3 regions of the Bacillus sp. DX3.1 genome follow, and region 3 is predicted to be linked to each of the others. Evidence: predicted binding sites of a transcription regulator. Region 3 holds the regulator's gene; each other region holds the start of a gene.
The links. Region 3 encodes Rex, which represses fermentation and respiration genes when NADH is low (regulators of the CRP and FNR family bind a similar motif). Its sites were predicted from a motif close to TTGTGAAATATTTCACAA; they were not measured.
Positions count from the first base shown of each region.

Region 1 (6,043 bases), 2.2 Mb from region 3:
ATTTTGAATAACCCTTTTTTCTAAATAGCTTTGTTCATTAATAATAGTCGCAATGGCTAATGTATAGTGATTGCTTGTTCTCCAAAAATGGTTCCACATCGTTTCCATAAACGTTGATACATTGAAAAGTGGTAGAAGATGAAACAGTCCTTTGGATTTTTTAACACTTTGTTCATACACTAAAAATTGTGGGTACACATCCTGGAAGATTAACCAGTTTCCTCGTTCTAGAAAAGAAAAGAAGGTGAGTTGATCTTTTTCTGACAATAGTCTTGTATATAACTCGCCTTTTAAATCCGTCATATTCCAACCACCGTTACGAGATACCATGTGTCCAAGTAGGGCCCAGTGTATTTCTGGGCATCGGAGGTAAAACTGATAATAAGCACGTGTTCTCGTCACATTATTTTTGTTGAGTTGTCTTGTTCGTTCTTTAATTTCATGGATTAGTATTGTCTCTTCTTCCGTTAATTTACATGTTTTAATAGAAGTCTGTTTGTTTTTACTTTTTTTCTTTAATTCATCTTTTACATCTAAAAGAGAATACGGGCTCACTTTGGAACCCCCATTCCATTTCCTTTTCTGATCGTTGTGGTGCATCCCTTTTCCTCCCGTTAACATGAATTTAAAAAAGATGAGTAGGTTATTGCAGTAAGTATCAGATAGTCGATTTTTTCGATTTATTTAGTAGAAATCAATCTCTTAACTATATAAATCCAAATTAAAAAACCGACATAAAACCCTTCTTTTTAGGTGGGAGAGAGCATCCGGTCATGCATAGAAGCGGTCAGATCCTTTTCCTGCCCCATGCCAAGTGAAAACAAAGAGAGAAAACGAGTGCAGGTCACCTTTTGTTATCCATAGCCGCGGCTATATGTCGAAAAATCAAAATGGATTTATATAGCAAGAATTTTTAAAAGTAGTTTAATAGAACAGTTATCATCATTTTATTACGAACGCTATGAATAAATGAGGTCTTTCTATTTTTTTTGAAAGTATCTCGGACGTACCCATATATTATTTAATAAACGATATGTAAATATGCTGTAAAACAGAAAAGTCGAAATTCCTTAACGTGGGAAAATCGGCTTTTTTTATGGTGAAAATTGTCTTATTGTAAAATGTACCCTTTGTAAAGGACATTAAAAAAAAGCCTAGGCAGCTTGAAGAAGATGATCTCTGTATTGCACAGGAGTCATCTTTTTTAAATTCCATTGATATCTGTAATAATTGTAGTAGATCATATATTGTTTAATTTCTTTTTTTAATTCATCTAGAGTTGTACATGCTTGAATAGAAGCTTCATCTTTAAGATGGCCAAAGAAAGATTCTTGGGGAGCGTTATCCCAACAGTTTCCTCTTCTTGACATGGATTGTTGTAATCCTAGTTTCTTAACTGCTTTTTGAAAATTAGGGTGCGTATACTGAATTCCCTGATCTGAGTGAATCAAGGCATCTTTGGCTTTCTGAAAGTTTTTGTTCCTTTTTAACTTTAGAAGAGTATCTGTAGCTAATTTTACAGTCATACGTTCTGATATATGATGGGCTGAAATTTCACCAGTTGAACCATCTTTAATGACTGATAAGTAGGCTTTCTGACCTTTTCCATAAAATAAATATGTGATATCTGTTAGGAGGACTTTACCAGGGATTCCTTGCTTAAATTGGCGATTCAATAGGTTTGGCACAACTCGATGTTCTTTTGTAGCTTTCCTAATTCGTCTATAAGGATTTGCCTTTCTAATTGGGCATATAATGTCGTATTTCTTCATGATTCGTCGTATACGTTTCAAATTGTAGACAACCTGAAATTGACCCGCCAAAGTCATTTTGATTTGGCGAGCCCCTTTCTTACGACCTTTGAAATGGAAGGCTTTTAGGATGAGCCCTTTTACTACCTCATCCTTTTCATCTTTTTGATGTCTTCGTTCCTGTGATTTCACAGAGAAATAGTTATAATAACCGCTTCTTGAGACACCGGCTATTCCACATAGGTATTTCACCATATGTTTGAGTTGATATGTTTCTATCACTGAACGAATCAGGATATATTTTTGGCTAGAAAGAAGGACTACTTTTTTAGCCCCCTTTCTATCAAACGAATCTTTTTTAACAGTTCATTTTCTGCCTTTAGTAAGTTAATTTGAGCTTCTAAGCGAGCGTTTTTCTCCTCTAGAGTCAGTTCTCTTTCTCTAGAACGCTTTGAATTTCCAAATCTAGTGTCACGTAGGCCGCTAATCCCATTTTCATTGTAAGCCTTTTTCCATCTTTTACTCGCTGCCTTAATTCTATCCATTCCTAAGATTTCTACATCAAACCCACATTCTTCAAAGATTTGTCTTGGAAACTTGCCTTTCTCTTTTTCCTCAATACATATACGCTTAAATTTATCCGTATATGTGATACTTTTTGAACTGACAGATTTAACATATTGATTAGATGATAACAGCTTAATTTCTTTCTCTGTAAAAACCTTTTTACTCATAAATTTCCCCAGTCTTTATGTTTTTCTTAATTATATACAAAAACCCTATAGGGAGACTTTTTTAGTGTCTACTCTATAGGGTACATTTTAAGATCTGAAGGGACTTTTCATTCACACAATCAGTGTTATCGGAAGCTGTAATGAGTATGTCGTTGATTTATGATGCGAATTTCCGTGCTGAAGGGTTTGGATTACTATTGTTTTTATGGAAAACCTTTTGAAAAACATACCCATCTAAACCGATACGTCCGGCATTATATCCGGCTACTAAAATGAGTATGGATAACAGCATCATATTTGGATTTGTGCTGACAGTTCCACTTAATAAGAAAGCGGCATTCATGGCAATTCCGAAAAATGCAGCTGTTTTTGTTAACCCACCTAGAAGAAGTCCAAGTCCAACTAAAATTTCTCCCCATTGTACAAGGAAACTAAATAAATCGGCATTTGGAAGCGCGAAATTTTGTAGGAAATCAGCCCACCAGCCTTGTACAGCTGGATGATCTCCGCCAGCTTTTGCAATTGCTCCTTTTAAAAATCCGCTTGCATCAAATGATTGCCCCAAAAGCTTACCTATACCGGCAGATAACCATGTATATCCTAAATATAAACGAAGCGGTAACAGGATAAATAGTGCTCTTTTATCATTGCGTAAAAAATCAATAAACATAATAAATCCCTCCTAATGCAATATAAAATGTATGTACAAGTTTATTATGTATTTTTGTGAAGCGAATCACAATGAACAAAATTTGAACAAATGATGTAAAGATACAATTTATATAAAGGATTCATCGTTTGTTCAAAAAGTGTTGGTGTGATGAAGTGAAACGCTTATCGGTGGAGGTATTATTGTTACGGTAGCACGGGGGAAAATATGTACCTTTTTATTCTGCATACTTTTGTTCCTTCATATAGTAATAACAATTGAGGGGATGGAGTTGAAGGCCATGAAAAAAATTCTTTTTTTAGGGGATCCCGGTATTGATGATTCTTTAGCAATTATGTATGGCTTGTTGCATCCTGAAATTGAAATTGTTGGTATTGTCACTGGATACGGAAATGTGAAGCAAGAGAAAGCAACGAGTAACGCTGCTTATTTGCTGCAACTCGCTGGTAGAGAAGACATTTCGATTATTAACGGAGCTAAAATGCCGTTATCTGGTGAATTTACAACGTACTATCCTGAAATTCATGGACCAGAAGGATTGGGACCGATTCGCCCGCCAAAAACAATTCGCCCAAATATTAAACCATTTTGTGAAATCTTTGATATTATTAATCGTTATAAAAATGAAATTATTCTTGTTGATGCAGGGAGATTGACAAGTTTAGCAACAGCATTTATTTTGGAGAAAGATGTAATGAAAAATGTAAAAGAATATTATAGTATGGGCGGGGCCTTTCTTGTTCCAGGAAATGTTACTCCTGTAGCAGAGGCAAATTTTCATGGTGATGCAATTGCTGCGAATTTAGTGATGCAACATGCAAAGAATTTGACACTGATTCCACTTAATGTAACAAATGAGGCGATTATTATCCCGGAAACTGTAAAGTATATTGCAAAACATTCGAAAACACAATTTAATAAGCTAATTGAACCAATTTTTAAATATTATTATAAAGCATATCAGAAAATGAACCCGAAAATATCAGGCAGTCCAATTCATGATGTTGTAACGATGATGGCTGTTGTAGATTCTTCTTTTATTGAGTATGTATATCGTAGGGTTGATATAGATTTGGAAGGAAGCGCCGAAGGAGAAAGTATTGCTGATTTTCGTCCCCAACCTGATGCAAAAGCGTTGCAGAAGTGGGTGAGAATTGGCTGGAGTTTAAATTATAAAAAATTTCTTGAAAATTTCGTTCGAATTATGACATAGACATAATAGGAGATTGCAAGTTACAATGGTGGAGACGATTCTTTAGGAAATCGTCTCTATTGTTTTGCCTGTAATTTTATATATAAATAGATTAAAAGATAAATATTGGGAGAGAAAATTCACTTGAAGAAAGTTATAGTATGTGCTGGAATCATTAGTGTATTCATATTGCTTATATCGGGTAACTTTTTAGTGGAAAAAGTTTGGAGTTCAAATAACGATGATGCTCAATATATTGCTTCGTTTGTTGAAGAACATAAAGATGAAAAAAACAGTGCCCTACTTATAAAACGAAATGATAAAGTTGTTTATTCTGTGAATCCGGATGTTGTATTACCTGTCGCAAGTACGATGAAATTAATTGTCGCATTAGAATTTACGAAACAGGTTGTAGATGGGAGAATTGATCCGAATACCATTGTATCTATTGATGATGTGAATCGCTATTATATTCCGAATACAGATGGTGGTGCACAGGATCGTTGGCAAAGATATTTAATAAGAACAGAGAAAATGGATGAAAATACAGTTTCTTTAGAAGAAGTTGCTAAAGGTATGGTGAAATTTAGTTCAAATGCGAATACTGAATATTTAATGGATCGACTTGGGTTAGATCATATTAATCAAAATTTACAAAATCTATCATTGCCTTCACATCAACCTTTATTTCCTATCGTTTCTTCTTTATATATTCCAGGATATTTGCATAAAGAATTACATGTTCCGAAATATAAACTGGAAAAGAAGTTAAAAGAAATGTCTCCAGAAGAATATCGTGGCTATGCAGTACTGATACATGAGCGTTTGAAGGAAAAAGGACCATTATTACAAAAAGAAATTCCTTTGTTTTTAGAAGAAAAATATGAAAAAATCTGGTCGGATAAATTGCCAGCTGCTTCAGCCAATGATTATATGGTACTACTTGAAAAAGCGAATCATAAAAAAGGTCTTACAAAAGAAGAAGAACAAGAGTGGGCAAGTCTTGTTGAAACAGACATGAAAGCAAAAAAGTATCGCAAATCGTTCCGTCATGCAGGGCAAAAAAATGGCTATACACCGTGGACGTTAGCAAAAGCAGTGTATGCAACGGATAAACCTGGAAATTGTACAGAAATTGTATTTTTAGCAAATAACTTAGAAGAAGATGATAGTGCAGAGTTACGCAAGCACTTACGTAACTTGCATTTTCAAGTGTTGCAGAGCGAAAAATATAAAGCAACTGTTATTAAATAAAACCGATGCGTCCAGCATCGGTTTTATTTTTGTATAAGCACCTTTTCGTAATCGTTGGGTATGATGATTAATAATATGTGGGCGAAAGGGGACAAGGGAATGCAAAGGGGAAAGGAAGAATTTTTGCAGAGTGAAGGTGTGGAATTTCCAGGAAAGACATACGCAAATTGTATTTTGCAGCATGTCTTTCAATTTCAGCGAGACTATTTATTACAGGATATGTTTATGGTACATCGTACTCATATCATTATGCTTGTTGAAGAAAAATTAATGAAGCAACAGGATGCGAAAGTTATTTTAACAGCATTAGAGAAGGTTGCACAAATTCCAGAAAATCAATTACTGTATGAGCCTGAGCATGAAGATCTTTTTTTCTTAATTGAACATTTGATGCAAAAAGAAGCTAATGAAGATTTTGTAAGCAATATGCATATTGGTAGGA
Region 1 covers NZ_CP128153.1:3,227,086-3,233,128, reverse strand. The annotation lists gene QRE67_RS16035 (DUF2515 family protein) at 1-600, opposite strand, end outside; one part of gene QRE67_RS16030 (IS3 family transposase) at 1,155-2,113, opposite strand; one part of gene QRE67_RS16030 (IS3 family transposase) at 2,113-2,485, opposite strand; gene QRE67_RS16025 (DoxX family membrane protein) at 2,643-3,155, opposite strand; gene QRE67_RS16020 (nucleoside hydrolase) at 3,421-4,368, shown strand; gene QRE67_RS16015 (serine hydrolase) at 4,492-5,601, shown strand; gene argH (argininosuccinate lyase) at 5,701-6,043, shown strand, end outside.
Region 1: the regulator Rex is predicted to act here: its motif matches at 3,210-3,227, upstream of QRE67_RS16025 (DoxX family membrane protein).

Region 2 (6,043 bases), 290 kb from region 3:
ATCAAACAAATCCACTCCTAGCTTTTTCGCTCTTCCATATTGCATATACGACAATAGGAAAAACATTTTCCTTAAAAAATTACATGTTTGGATTCCAACACTTTCATGTTAGCTATGTACCTGTCGTGGATATGCAAAACATATAAGATTGACCCCTTAATCCTATCTGTACTCATATCTTTATATTATACTTTCCTATAAGAGCTTTCGCAATAACTTACAAATGATCCTTACTCAATGATACTCATTGTACTACTTCTTAATTCTTGTTACTATTTGGTTTTCCCTTTACAATTATGTAAAGTTATTCATTTGCTTCTTTACAAAAATATGGATATTCCACTTTCAGTATACTCTTTTCTTCGTTACGTCGCCACTCCGGTATTCATGTAATATAATCTACACTCCGTATCCTCCTGGCTTCCGCGCCTCGAACTGCTCGGCTCTCTTTATCCTCCTTTTTGAACATGCACTAGAAGAAAACAAAAAGCCTAATCCAGAATTCGGATTAGACTGCTTGTAAAATATGCTTTGCATTTTGAACACTTTTTTCTGTTGGAGGCTGTACTCCTTCAAGAGGATATTTATGTCCAAGAGCTTCCCATTTATATACACCAAGCTTATGATATGGTAAGACTTCGACTTTCTTTACGTTAGAAAGACTTTGGATGAAGCTAGATAATCTTTGTAAGTCATCTTCACTATCTGTAACACCAGGAACTAATACATGTCGCACCCATATCGGCTTCTGTTTCTCAGATAAATAACGAGCAAATTGTAGAATATGTTCATTCGGCTTACCTGTTAATTTACGATGTTTCTTGGAATCGATATGTTTTAAATCTAATAAAACTAAATCTGTATAGTCCATTAAAATATCTAATTTTCTTTGGAACTCTGGCTCTTCAGAATAGCATCCTCCTGAAGAATCGATTGTCGTATGAATACCGACTTCTTTACATTTTTTAAACAGCTCAGTCAAAAATTCTAACTGCAGTAATGGTTCCCCACCACTGACCGTAATGCCCCCATCAGAAGCTTCAATAAAGGGAAGGTAACATGTAATATCCTGCATCACTTCTTCAACTGTTATTTCTTTTCCTTTACCAATTTCCCACGTATCAGCATTATGACAATATTGACAGCGTAATAAACACCCTTGTGTAAATATTACATAACGAATTCCTGGGCCATCGACAGTACCACAAGACTCTACAGAATGAATTCTTCCTTTTACCATGTTACTTCCTCCTCTATTGAAACAGCCTCCCTCTATTTTTATTAAAAATAGAGGGAAACTTTTTACTTACATGCTTTCATGCATTGTACGGTTAATTACATCAATTTGTTGTTCACGAGTTAACTTAATGAAGTTAACAGCGTAACCAGATACACGAATTGTTAATTGTGGATATTTCTCAGGATGTTCCATTGCATCCATTAATGTTTCACGATTAAATACGTTAATATTTAAGTGATGTCCTTCTTTAACTGCATATCCATCTAGCATAGATACTAAGTTTCGTACTTGTACATCTTCTTCTTTACCAAGTGCTTTTGGAATGATAGAGAATGTGTTAGAGATACCATCTTGCGCATCTTCATATGGTAATTTCGCAACAGATAATAGTGATGCTAATGCACCTTTTGTATCACGACCATGCATTGGGTTTGCCCCTGGTGCAAATGGCTCACCAGTACGACGACCATCTGGTGTGTTACCTGTTTTCTTACCATACACTACGTTAGATGTGATCGTTAAGATTGACATTGTATGAACAGAATTACGGTATGTTTTATGTTTGCGAAGCTTGTTCATAAATGTTTTTACAAGACTTACTGCAATTTCATCTACACGGTCATCATTATTACCGTATTTAGGGAAATCACCTTCGATTTCAAAATCAACTGCAATGCCATTTTCATCACGAATTGGTTTTACTTTTGCGTATTTAATTGCACTTAAAGAATCGGCTACTACAGATAAGCCAGCGATACCTGTTGCCATTGTACGAAGAACATCAGTATCATGAAGTGCCATTTCAATACGTTCATAGCTATATTTATCATGCATGTAATGAATTACATTTAATGTATTTAAGTATAGACCTGCTAACCATTCCATTGTCATATCGAATTTACGCATAACTTCCTCGTAATCTAATACTTCAGCAGTAATTGGTGCAAATTCAGGTCCAATTTGCGCTTTTGATTTTTCATCTTTACCGCCGTTAATTGCGTATAATAACGCTTTTGCTAAGTTTGCACGTGCTCCGAAGAATTGCATTTGTTTACCAATTCTCATTGCAGATACGCAGCAAGCAATACCATAGTCATCGCCGTACTCTGGGCGCATAATGTCATCATTTTCATATTGAATCGCAGATGTATTAATAGACATTTTCGCACAGTAGTTTTTAAAATTCTGTGGTAATTGTTTAGACCAAAGAACTGTTAAGTTTGGCTCTGGTGCTGGACCTAAATTATCTAATGTGTGCAAGAAACGGAATGAGTTTTTCGTTACTAATGGACGACCATCAAGTGCCATACCACCGATAGATTCTGTTACCCAAGTTGGGTCACCAGAGAATAATTCATTGTAATCAGGTGTTCTTGCAAATTTTACAAGACGTAACTTCATAATGAAGTGATCCACAATTTCTTGTGCCGCTTCTTCTGTTAAAGTACCGTTTTCGATATCTCTTTCAATGAAGATATCTAAGAATGTAGAAGTACGACCAAGGCTCATTGCTGCCCCATTTTGTTCTTTAATTGCTGCAAGATATGCAAAGTATAACCATTGGAATGCTTCCTGTGCATTTGTTGCTGGTTTAGAAATATCAAAACCGTGAGAAGCTGCCATTTGTTTTAGTTCTTGAAGTGCGCGCATTTGCTCAGATAACTCTTCACGTAGACGCATTGTATCCTCGCTCATTACACCGCCAGTTAAATTCAAATCTACTTTTTTTGCTTCGATTAAACGATCTACACCGTATAATGCAACGCGGCGATAATCACCGATAATACGACCACGGCCATATGCATCTGGAAGACCAGTAATAACACCTGATTTACGAGCCAATTTCATTTCCGGAGTATATGCATCAAATACACCTTGGTTATGCGTTTTACGCCATTCTCTGAAAATACGGCTCAGTTCTTTATCCATTTCATATCCGTAAGCTTCACAAGCTTGCTCTGCCATACGAATACCACCGTATGGTTGTAAAGAACGTTTGAATGGTTTGTCAGTTTGGAAACCAACTACTGTTTCAATATCTTTATTTAAGTATCCTGGGTCATGTGATGTAATAGAAGAAACAATTTTTGTATCCATATCAAGAACGCCACCATTATCGCGTTCTTGTTCTGTTAAATCCATTACTTGATCCCAAAGTTGTTTCGTTGCTTCTGTTGCACCAGTTAAGAAGGCCTCATCACCTTCGTAAACGTTTACATTATTTAAAATGAAATCGCGAACATCAATCTCTGCTTTCCATTTTTCACCTTTAAAGTTTGTCCATGCTTTTTTTACAGTTTCTATTACTTGAGTCATCCTAATCTCCTCCATTTTTGATTAGTACAGGACTAAGAATTTTTATATAACAGCTTATACATTTAGGATACTACTTTTTTTGAAAAGTGAATGAGATAGTTGTGACACATTTGTGAAATGTTGAGCAAACCACTATTCACATAGTATTAACATCATTTAAAAATCTACTAAATTTACCCTTTAATTAATTGTATTTTTTTATATTATAATAAAAGAATTATATTATGTAGTTTGAAGAGTCATACCCGTTGTAAACTGTAATACCCTTACTTACTATTCTGTTATAGTCATTTTGAAACAGAATAGTAAAAAAGTGTGCCTGTTTGGCACACTTTTTTCATTATTAATTGGAAATACCTTTTACCCCGCATTAACGGGCAGTAATATCCCCACCTCAAAGTTCAGCAAAAAGCAAAGAGGTTAAGTGGGGGATAAACTGCCCATAAAAGCCCGATTGGTGAAGGCTAATGATCAGTGGGGGATAAAGCCCCCCCACTGATCAAAGTTTCACTTTACATATTTTGAATTTGCACTAATCCATTCATCTGTTCCTACGCAATACAAACCGTTTTCTTCCCCATACACCTTGTAGCTTTCTCCTTTGTGCACAACCTTTACAATTCGCGCGTTAAAACTAGGGGCGCTTCTTACATATAATGAATCTGCTACAATCTCGACTACTCTAACACGCTCATTGGCTACTTGCTGTGAACCTGAAAGGAATTTCACATATTGTGAATTTGTGCTAATCCATTCATTCGTTCCAACACAATATAAGCCGTTTTCTTCCCCGAATACTTGATAGCGTTCTCCTTTATGCACAACTTTTACAATTCGCGCGGTGAAGCTTGCTTCTTTTCTAACATTTAAAGAGTCTGCTACAATTTCAACTATGCCTGTACGTACTGTTACTGCTGGGGATGTTCCTTCAAATTCTCGCATTACATCTTGCACAAATTCTCCCCATGACTTTCCCATGTAGGCAAAAGCTGTATGTGGATCCTCTCTCCGCGAAGGGTCTAGCTCTTTATGACTAATTAAACTGACGGAAGGATGCAAAGAAAATCTATTACAAATATACGCAATTACCGATACATATCGCGTGTATGCTTCTTCATTATCAATCTTCCCACTTGTGCCATAGCAAAGCTCCACTCCGATTGCTGCATCATTTGCATTCTGCCCAAAGCGGTTATTATCACCTGGGACATCGTATCTAACATGCCATGCCTTTTCAGGCTTAGCTGTTAACGCTGGTATACATTCAATAATGTCCCGATCATCAACAAATAGATGTGCAGATGCACTCATCTCATTACAGGATCTTTCATAATACAATACATTTTGAGCAGCTGTTGCATTCGGATTTCCTGTATCATGCGCGACCACAAAAGCAACTTTCTCCATTTGTAATCCAGAACGCCTTTTACTTGGGACAGGTAAATATCGCGGTGTGATGACATACTTCATTTCAAGCGCCTCCTCTTTTTGTTTTCGCTATATACATAAGCTTGAACACAAAGAAGTGGCAACGCTCATCTACAAATTAATCCTAATTTCCCCCGCTATTTGCGGGCAGTAATACTCCCACTGATTAAAGTTTCACTTTATTGAAATAATTATAATTCATCAGAACGCAACAAAAAAGCAGATGCTATTAGCACCTGCTTTTCCATCACTCACAACCATCTATGTTGCATGTCATTCCTTCTGAAATAGTTGCCGTTTCTTTTTTCAATTCTTGTTCAATCACTGCTTCTAACGCTTTTTTATCTTTGACACCTTGTACAACGCTATCGCCAATAATAAATGTCGGTACAGCTTGTACACCCTGTTCATAGTACGCATGATGTACAGCTTTTTCATGAGCAGCTTTATAGGTACGATCTTCTAATGCTTTTTTAAATTTATCTTGATTTAATCCGACTTCTCCAGCAATTTCTACTAGCACATCAATTTCACCAATATTTCGTTCTTCTTGGAAAAATGCCGTAAATACACAGTGCTGATATTCATTTCCTTTTCCATGTTCTTTCGCAAATTGATATCCTTCAAATGCAGTATGTGTATAAGGATGCGGTGAAAGTCGAGGCAGTTTCATATCAACTCCCATTTGCTCTGCCCACGGTATAATTGTACTTTGGAACATTCCTAATTTATCTGGCTCATTCCATGGATCAATTCGCTCCGCTGGATATGGTCTTAATTCAAACGGCATCCATTCTACTTCTACATCTTTTCCTTGAATTGCTTCTTGCAGTGGTTGTTCTCCTAAAAAACAAAACGGACAAACATAATCCGAATAAACTTTTATTTTTAATGTCATAATAACTTCTCCTTTATCATTCTTGTTGTAATAATTATAGTTACAACTTAGTTTGGTGTCAACTCTAATACTTTTCCATTGAACTACCCCCAACTTCACTTCGTTTAGAGGAGGGGGTCTTCTCGGTTGAAATAATAAAAAGACTATCTCAAAAGATAGCC
Region 2 covers NZ_CP128153.1:566,353-572,395, reverse strand. The annotation lists gene QRE67_RS02790 (diglucosyl diacylglycerol synthase) at 1-5, opposite strand, end outside; gene pflA (pyruvate formate-lyase-activating protein) at 509-1,240, opposite strand; gene pflB (formate C-acetyltransferase) at 1,307-3,556, opposite strand; gene QRE67_RS02775 (N-acetylmuramoyl-L-alanine amidase) at 4,064-5,026, opposite strand; gene QRE67_RS02770 (DsbA family oxidoreductase) at 5,232-5,882, opposite strand.
Region 2: the regulator Rex is predicted to act here: its motif matches at 3,667-3,684, upstream of pflB (formate C-acetyltransferase).

Region 3 (6,043 bases):
GGCCTAAAGATGCAATAGTAGCAGATTTTAAATCACGTCCTAATTCTTCAGTGATCACTTCGCCACCAGTTAAGATCGCGATATCTTCTAGCATTGCTTTACGACGGTCACCAAATCCAGGAGCTTTTACAGCTACTACATTGAATGTACCACGAAGTTTGTTCACTACTAATGTAGCTAATGCTTCGCCTTCTACATCTTCCGCAATGATAAGAAGTGGTTTACCTTGTTGTACCACTTGCTCTAACACTGGTAAAATCTCTTGAATGTTAGCGATTTTTTTGTCAGTGATTAAAATAAATGGATTATCAAGAACTGCTTCCATTTTGTCAGAATCAGTAATCATGTAAGGAGATGCATATCCACGATCGAATTGCATACCTTCTACTACATCTAATTCTGTTGTGAAGCCTTTAGATTCTTCTAATGTAATAACGCCATCGTTACCAACGCGTTCCATTGCTTCTGCAATTAATTGACCTACTTCTTCGTCAGCAGATGAAATAGCAGCTACTTGTGCGATAGAAGATTTACCTTCGATTGGTTTAGAGATTGTTTTTAATTCTTCAATTGCTGCAACAACAGCCTTTTCGATCCCTTTACGAAGACCCATTGGGTTTGCACCAGCTGTTACGTTTTTTAAGCCTTCAAGAATCATTGCTTGCGCTAATACAGTTGCAGTTGTTGTTCCGTCACCAGCTACATCATTTGTTTTACTAGCAACTTCTGCTACTAATTTCGCACCCATGTTTTCGAATGCGTCTTCTAATTCGATTTCTTTTGCAATTGTTACACCATCATTTGTAATAAGTGGTGAACCAAATTTTTTCTCAAGTACAACATTGCGACCTTTTGGTCCAAGCGTTACTTTTACTGCATTTGCAAGAGTGTCGACACCGCGAAGCATCGAACGACGTGCTTCTTCACTAAATTTAATATCTTTTGCCATAATTTTTGACCCCCTTGGATTTTTAAAAATGTATATAATTAACCAATAATTGCTAAAATGTCACTTTCACGTAAAATCAAGTAGTCTGCACCTTCGTATTTCACTTCAGTACCTGCATATTTTGAGAAGATGATAAGATCGCCTGCTGCTACCTCTAAAGCAACACGCTCACCATTTTCAAGCACACGACCAGTACCTACTGCAATGATTTTACCCTCTTGTGGTTTTTCTTTTGCAGTGTCTGGTAATACAATACCACTTGCTGTTTTTTCTTCTGCTTGAACAAGCTCAATTACAACGCGATCACCTAATGGCTTTAGCATGAACAATAACCTCCTCATTTTTTTATGTAAATTTTCTTTATTAGCACTCAGTAGCTCCGAGTGCTAACACACTTATAATAATAAATAATCTAAATTTCTTTTGCAAGTAAAAAAATCATAATTTTTTGCAAATCAATATACAGGCTTTTTCTACCGAATGATTATCACATAGTCGAGCCTTAGCTCACTTTATATTGCATCGGCTTTTCCGCTTCTCGTATGTTACAATAAGAAAGATGCCATAAGTTGTTTTCTCTATAGATACAGCTTTTTCCTGTTTCCTATTTCATTTTCAAGCAAAGATTTACAAAAAAATAATAAAACACACGGTTATTCTGTACTCCTGGCTGGATGTTTACATGTTATCCTGCCTTATTTCATAACATAAGGGCTAGAAAGGATGGTTAACCAATTTGAAGAAACAGTATTGGTGGATTATAGTTACATATATTCTCATGCAATTATCAGGTGTTATTGGATTACCGCTACTTTTAAAAACCGGACTGTACAATAATAGCGGTTTAACACGAGATGAAAAAATACAACTTATGACTGGCCACTGGGCAATTATTAGCTTTCTCATTGCATTATGCATTGTACTGTGGTTACTCAGAACGGATATTCGCGAAAGCCGTTTAGATACAAAACGCGCAAGTATTCCCGCAACAATTGGTTGGATCTTTATCGGATTCTTTTTAGCTTTCTTTTCTCAAACGATTGCTGGTACGATCGAAATGCGTTTGTTAGGTATTAAGCCAGGCTCTGAGAATACAGAGCGTTTAATGGAAATAGCAAGGACCACTCCTTGGTTCCTCATTGTTGTATCTATACTAGGTCCTATTTTAGAGGAAATTGTCTTTAGAAAGATCTTATTTGGCACACTGTATAAAAGGTTTAATTTCTTTATCGCAGCTATCATTAGTTCACTTGTATTCGCAGCTATCCACTTTGATTTTACGCACCTATTGGTATACACTGCTATGGGTCTTGTTTTCGCCTTCTTATACGTGAAAACAAAACGAATTATCGTTCCCATCATGGCTCACGTTGCCATGAATACATTAGTTGCACTATTTCAAGTCGCATTAAGTAATGAGCAAATACAAGAAATGATAAAAGAAGCAGAAAAAATGCAAGGATTTATCGGAGGATTTTAAATATGAGGAACTCACCATTGTTCATGGCAGCACTGTATTTCCTTCTTGGATGTATTTTTACATACTTAGCAATTATTAATGTTGAAGATACAATCTGGAATTTTTATACGCTACTGCTTGCTGGTATGGCGACAATAGATTTTAATTTAGCACTTCGCCTTATCTTAGTAAAATTCAAAACGAAAACAAAAAAAGAACAATAAAAACGCAGGGGGATTTCCCCTGCGTTTTTATTGTGGATAATTTTTCAAAAAGTAAACCAGCGTTTGTAATTCTACAGCTAAATCAATATGATGAATCCTTATATTCTCTGATACATTTAACCGTGCTGGTGTGAAATTCAAAACTCCATGTACGTTTGTATGAGCTAATCGATCTGCCACAGCTTGTGCAACAGTAGCAGGTACTGTTAATATTGCCACTTGTATATCATCTTTCAAACGTTCTTCAAGTTCATCCAAATGATATACAGGAATTCCTCCGATTTCTTTTCCAACTTTCTCTTCATTTACATCAAAAGCCATTTCAATTTTTGTATTATTATTTTTCGTGAAATTGTAATGTAAGAAAGCGGTCCCTAAATTACCCACTCCAATAAGTGCTACACGTGTTATATCATCTTGATCAAGCGTTTCTCGGAAAAACGACAGTAAATAATTCACATTATAGCCGTACCCTTTTTTTCCCAACGCCCCAAAATATGAAAAATCTCTACGAATTGTTGCGGAGTCTACCTTCACCGCTTCACTTAATTCCGCAGATGATACACGTTGCTTACCAGAAAGGGATAAGTTTTGGATAAATCGATAGTATAGAGGCAATCGTTTGGCAGTCGCCTGTGGAATCTTTTGCTGATCCATAAAACCACTCCTCTCCTCCTATCTCTGTTCATGTAATTTGAACAAATACAGAAGTTTAGCACTTAAGACTTTCCTTGTATAATAGAGAGAGACTTCTCTCTTTATTTTAAACTATACACTATTTTTAGTATGATTGAGAAATATAACATGGCAAAGTTAAGAAATTATTTGAGGTGAAAAAATTGATTTTATTACAAGTAAACGGACTTTCTAAATTGTACGGTGCCGAAACAATCCTTGCAAACATTAAACTTGAAGTACAAACAAGAGATCGCATCGCCCTTGTCGGCCGAAATGGAGCTGGAAAATCTACACTATTAAAAATTATTGCAGGGGAACTTTCTCACGACGATGGTGAAATTATAAAACCAAAAGACGTTTCCATCGGTTATTTAGCCCAGAATACCGGTTTAGAAACTTCATTGACCATTTGGGATGAATTATTAACTGTCTTTACGCATCTACAACACATGGAAAAAGAACTTCGAAGGTTAGAGCAAGAAATGGGTAAGAAAGAAAACTTCTCAAACGCTACTACATATGAAAAATTGCTCGCTGACTATGATCAATTGCAACTGGATTATAAAGATAAAGGCGGTTATCAATACGAAGCGGATATTCGCTCTATTTTAAGCGGCCTTGGTTTTCCAGCAGAAACGCATGGAACAACGATTTCCACATTAAGCGGTGGTCAAAAAACGCGGTTAGCTCTTGGTAAATTGCTATTAACAAAACCAGACTTGCTTATTTTAGACGAGCCGACAAACCATTTAGACATTGATACACTAACATGGCTAGAACAATACTTACAAGGCTATCCGGGCGCTATTCTAATTGTTTCCCATGATCGCTACTTTTTAGACAAACTTGTCACACAAGTATATGAAATCTCTAACAAAGAAAGTAGACGTTACGTCGGAAACTACAGTAAATATTTAGACTTAAAAGCCGCACTCTATGAACAGGACATGAAGCGCTATGAAAAGCAGCAAGACGAAGTTGCAAAATTAGAGGACTTTGTCCAAAAAAATATTGCTCGTGCTTCTACAACAAAGCGTGCCCAAAGTCGCCGTAAACAATTAGAACGAATGGAACTGATGACCAAACCATTAGGTGATTCAAAATCAGCATCTTTTCATTTTGATATCGAAAAGCAAAGTGGGAATGATGTGCTACAAGTAAAAGACGTTTCCATTGGATATAATCAAGAACCGATTATTGAACATGTCAATGTACGATTAACACGAGGAGACAGTGTGGCACTTGTTGGACCAAACGGAATTGGGAAATCTACATTACTAAAGTCACTTGTAAATAAAATCGAGACATTAAGTGGAGACATTTCTTTCGGTTCTAATGCCTCCATCGGATACTACGATCAAGAACAGGCAAACTTAACATCATCAAAGCGTGTTCTGAACGAGCTTTGGGATGAATATCCAATGCAACCTGAAAAAGAGATTCGCACCCTACTCGGCAACTTTTTATTCTCAGGAGACGATGTGTTAAAACCAGTCTCTTCCCTAAGCGGTGGACAAAAGGCAAGATTGGCCCTAGCAAAATTAATGATGCAAAAGTCCAATTTACTCATTCTAGATGAGCCAACGAACCATCTCGATTTAAATAGCAAAGAAATTTTAGAAAATGCCTTAATCGATTTTCCAGGAACTCTTTTATTTGTCTCCCATGATCGCTATTTTATCAATCGTGTAACGACAACAGTCGTTGAATTATCAGCAGATGGTGCACAGGAATATTTAGGTGATTACGATTACTATGTGGAAAAGAAAAATGAAATGTTTGAACGGGCAGAATTTGAACAATTAGAAACAAATGCACCCGCCCAAAAACAAATTGCTCAAGAAAAGATAAATTACCTTGAGGAAAAAGAACGTAAAAAGTTAGAACGTCAACGCTCACGAAAAATTGAAGAATTAGAAGAAAATATCGCGAAACTAGAAGAAGAAATTACAGAATTAGAAGATCAACTTTGTCTGCCGGAAGTGTATGCCGATTACGAACGCGCTAGCGAAATTACAACAGCCAAACAAACGATGCAAGAGCAACTAGAAAAATATATGGCAGAATGGGAAGAATTACACGTATAAGCCCTCTGTCGTTCATATACGAAGAAAAAAGGAGATGACTCAAAGTCATCTCCTTTTTTTTAAGTCCAATGCCCGATATGGCACAAAAACAGTTTACTATGTCCCCATATGCTATCGGTAATAGTTCCACTTTATAAAGTGAAACTTTAATCAGTGGGGGTTTTACTGCCCGCAAATAGCGGGATAAATCAGAGATACAGTATAACTAAAATATACATAAGAATATCCTAGTCGAACGTCCGACTTCTTCTGAGTTATCCACAACATTATACACATATCCACCTTTATATTATGAGGGGATAAAATATCTTTTCCACATTATCCACAATTAACATAAAAACTATCCACATTTTATATACACAATAAAAACCCATATTATCAACAGATAATATGGGTTTTATCCACAGGTTGTGGTTAATTTTGTGTATAACTATGCTTCAATATCTAATCCTGGATTTGCGTTCAATGCCAATGTCGCACGCTTTCCTTGTTCATATGCAATCGTTCCAGCTGCTGCAATCATTGCTGCATTATCTGTGCATAAAGATAATGGCGGAATGATTAGCTCAATATTTTCATTCTTTGCAAACTCCTCCTCTAAACGAGCACGGAGTCCTTTATTAGCTGCAACACCTCCAGCAAGGAG
Region 3 covers NZ_CP128153.1:275,489-281,531, reverse strand. The annotation lists gene groL (chaperonin GroEL) at 1-949, opposite strand, end outside; gene groES (co-chaperone GroES) at 988-1,272, opposite strand; gene QRE67_RS01565 (CPBP family intramembrane glutamic endopeptidase) at 1,686-2,429, shown strand; gene QRE67_RS01560 (YdiK family protein) at 2,432-2,632, shown strand; gene QRE67_RS01555 (redox-sensing transcriptional repressor Rex) at 2,660-3,289, opposite strand; gene QRE67_RS01550 (ABC-F family ATP-binding cassette domain-containing protein) at 3,472-5,397, shown strand; gene tsaD (tRNA (adenosine(37)-N6)-threonylcarbamoyltransferase complex transferase subunit TsaD) at 5,828-6,043, opposite strand, start outside.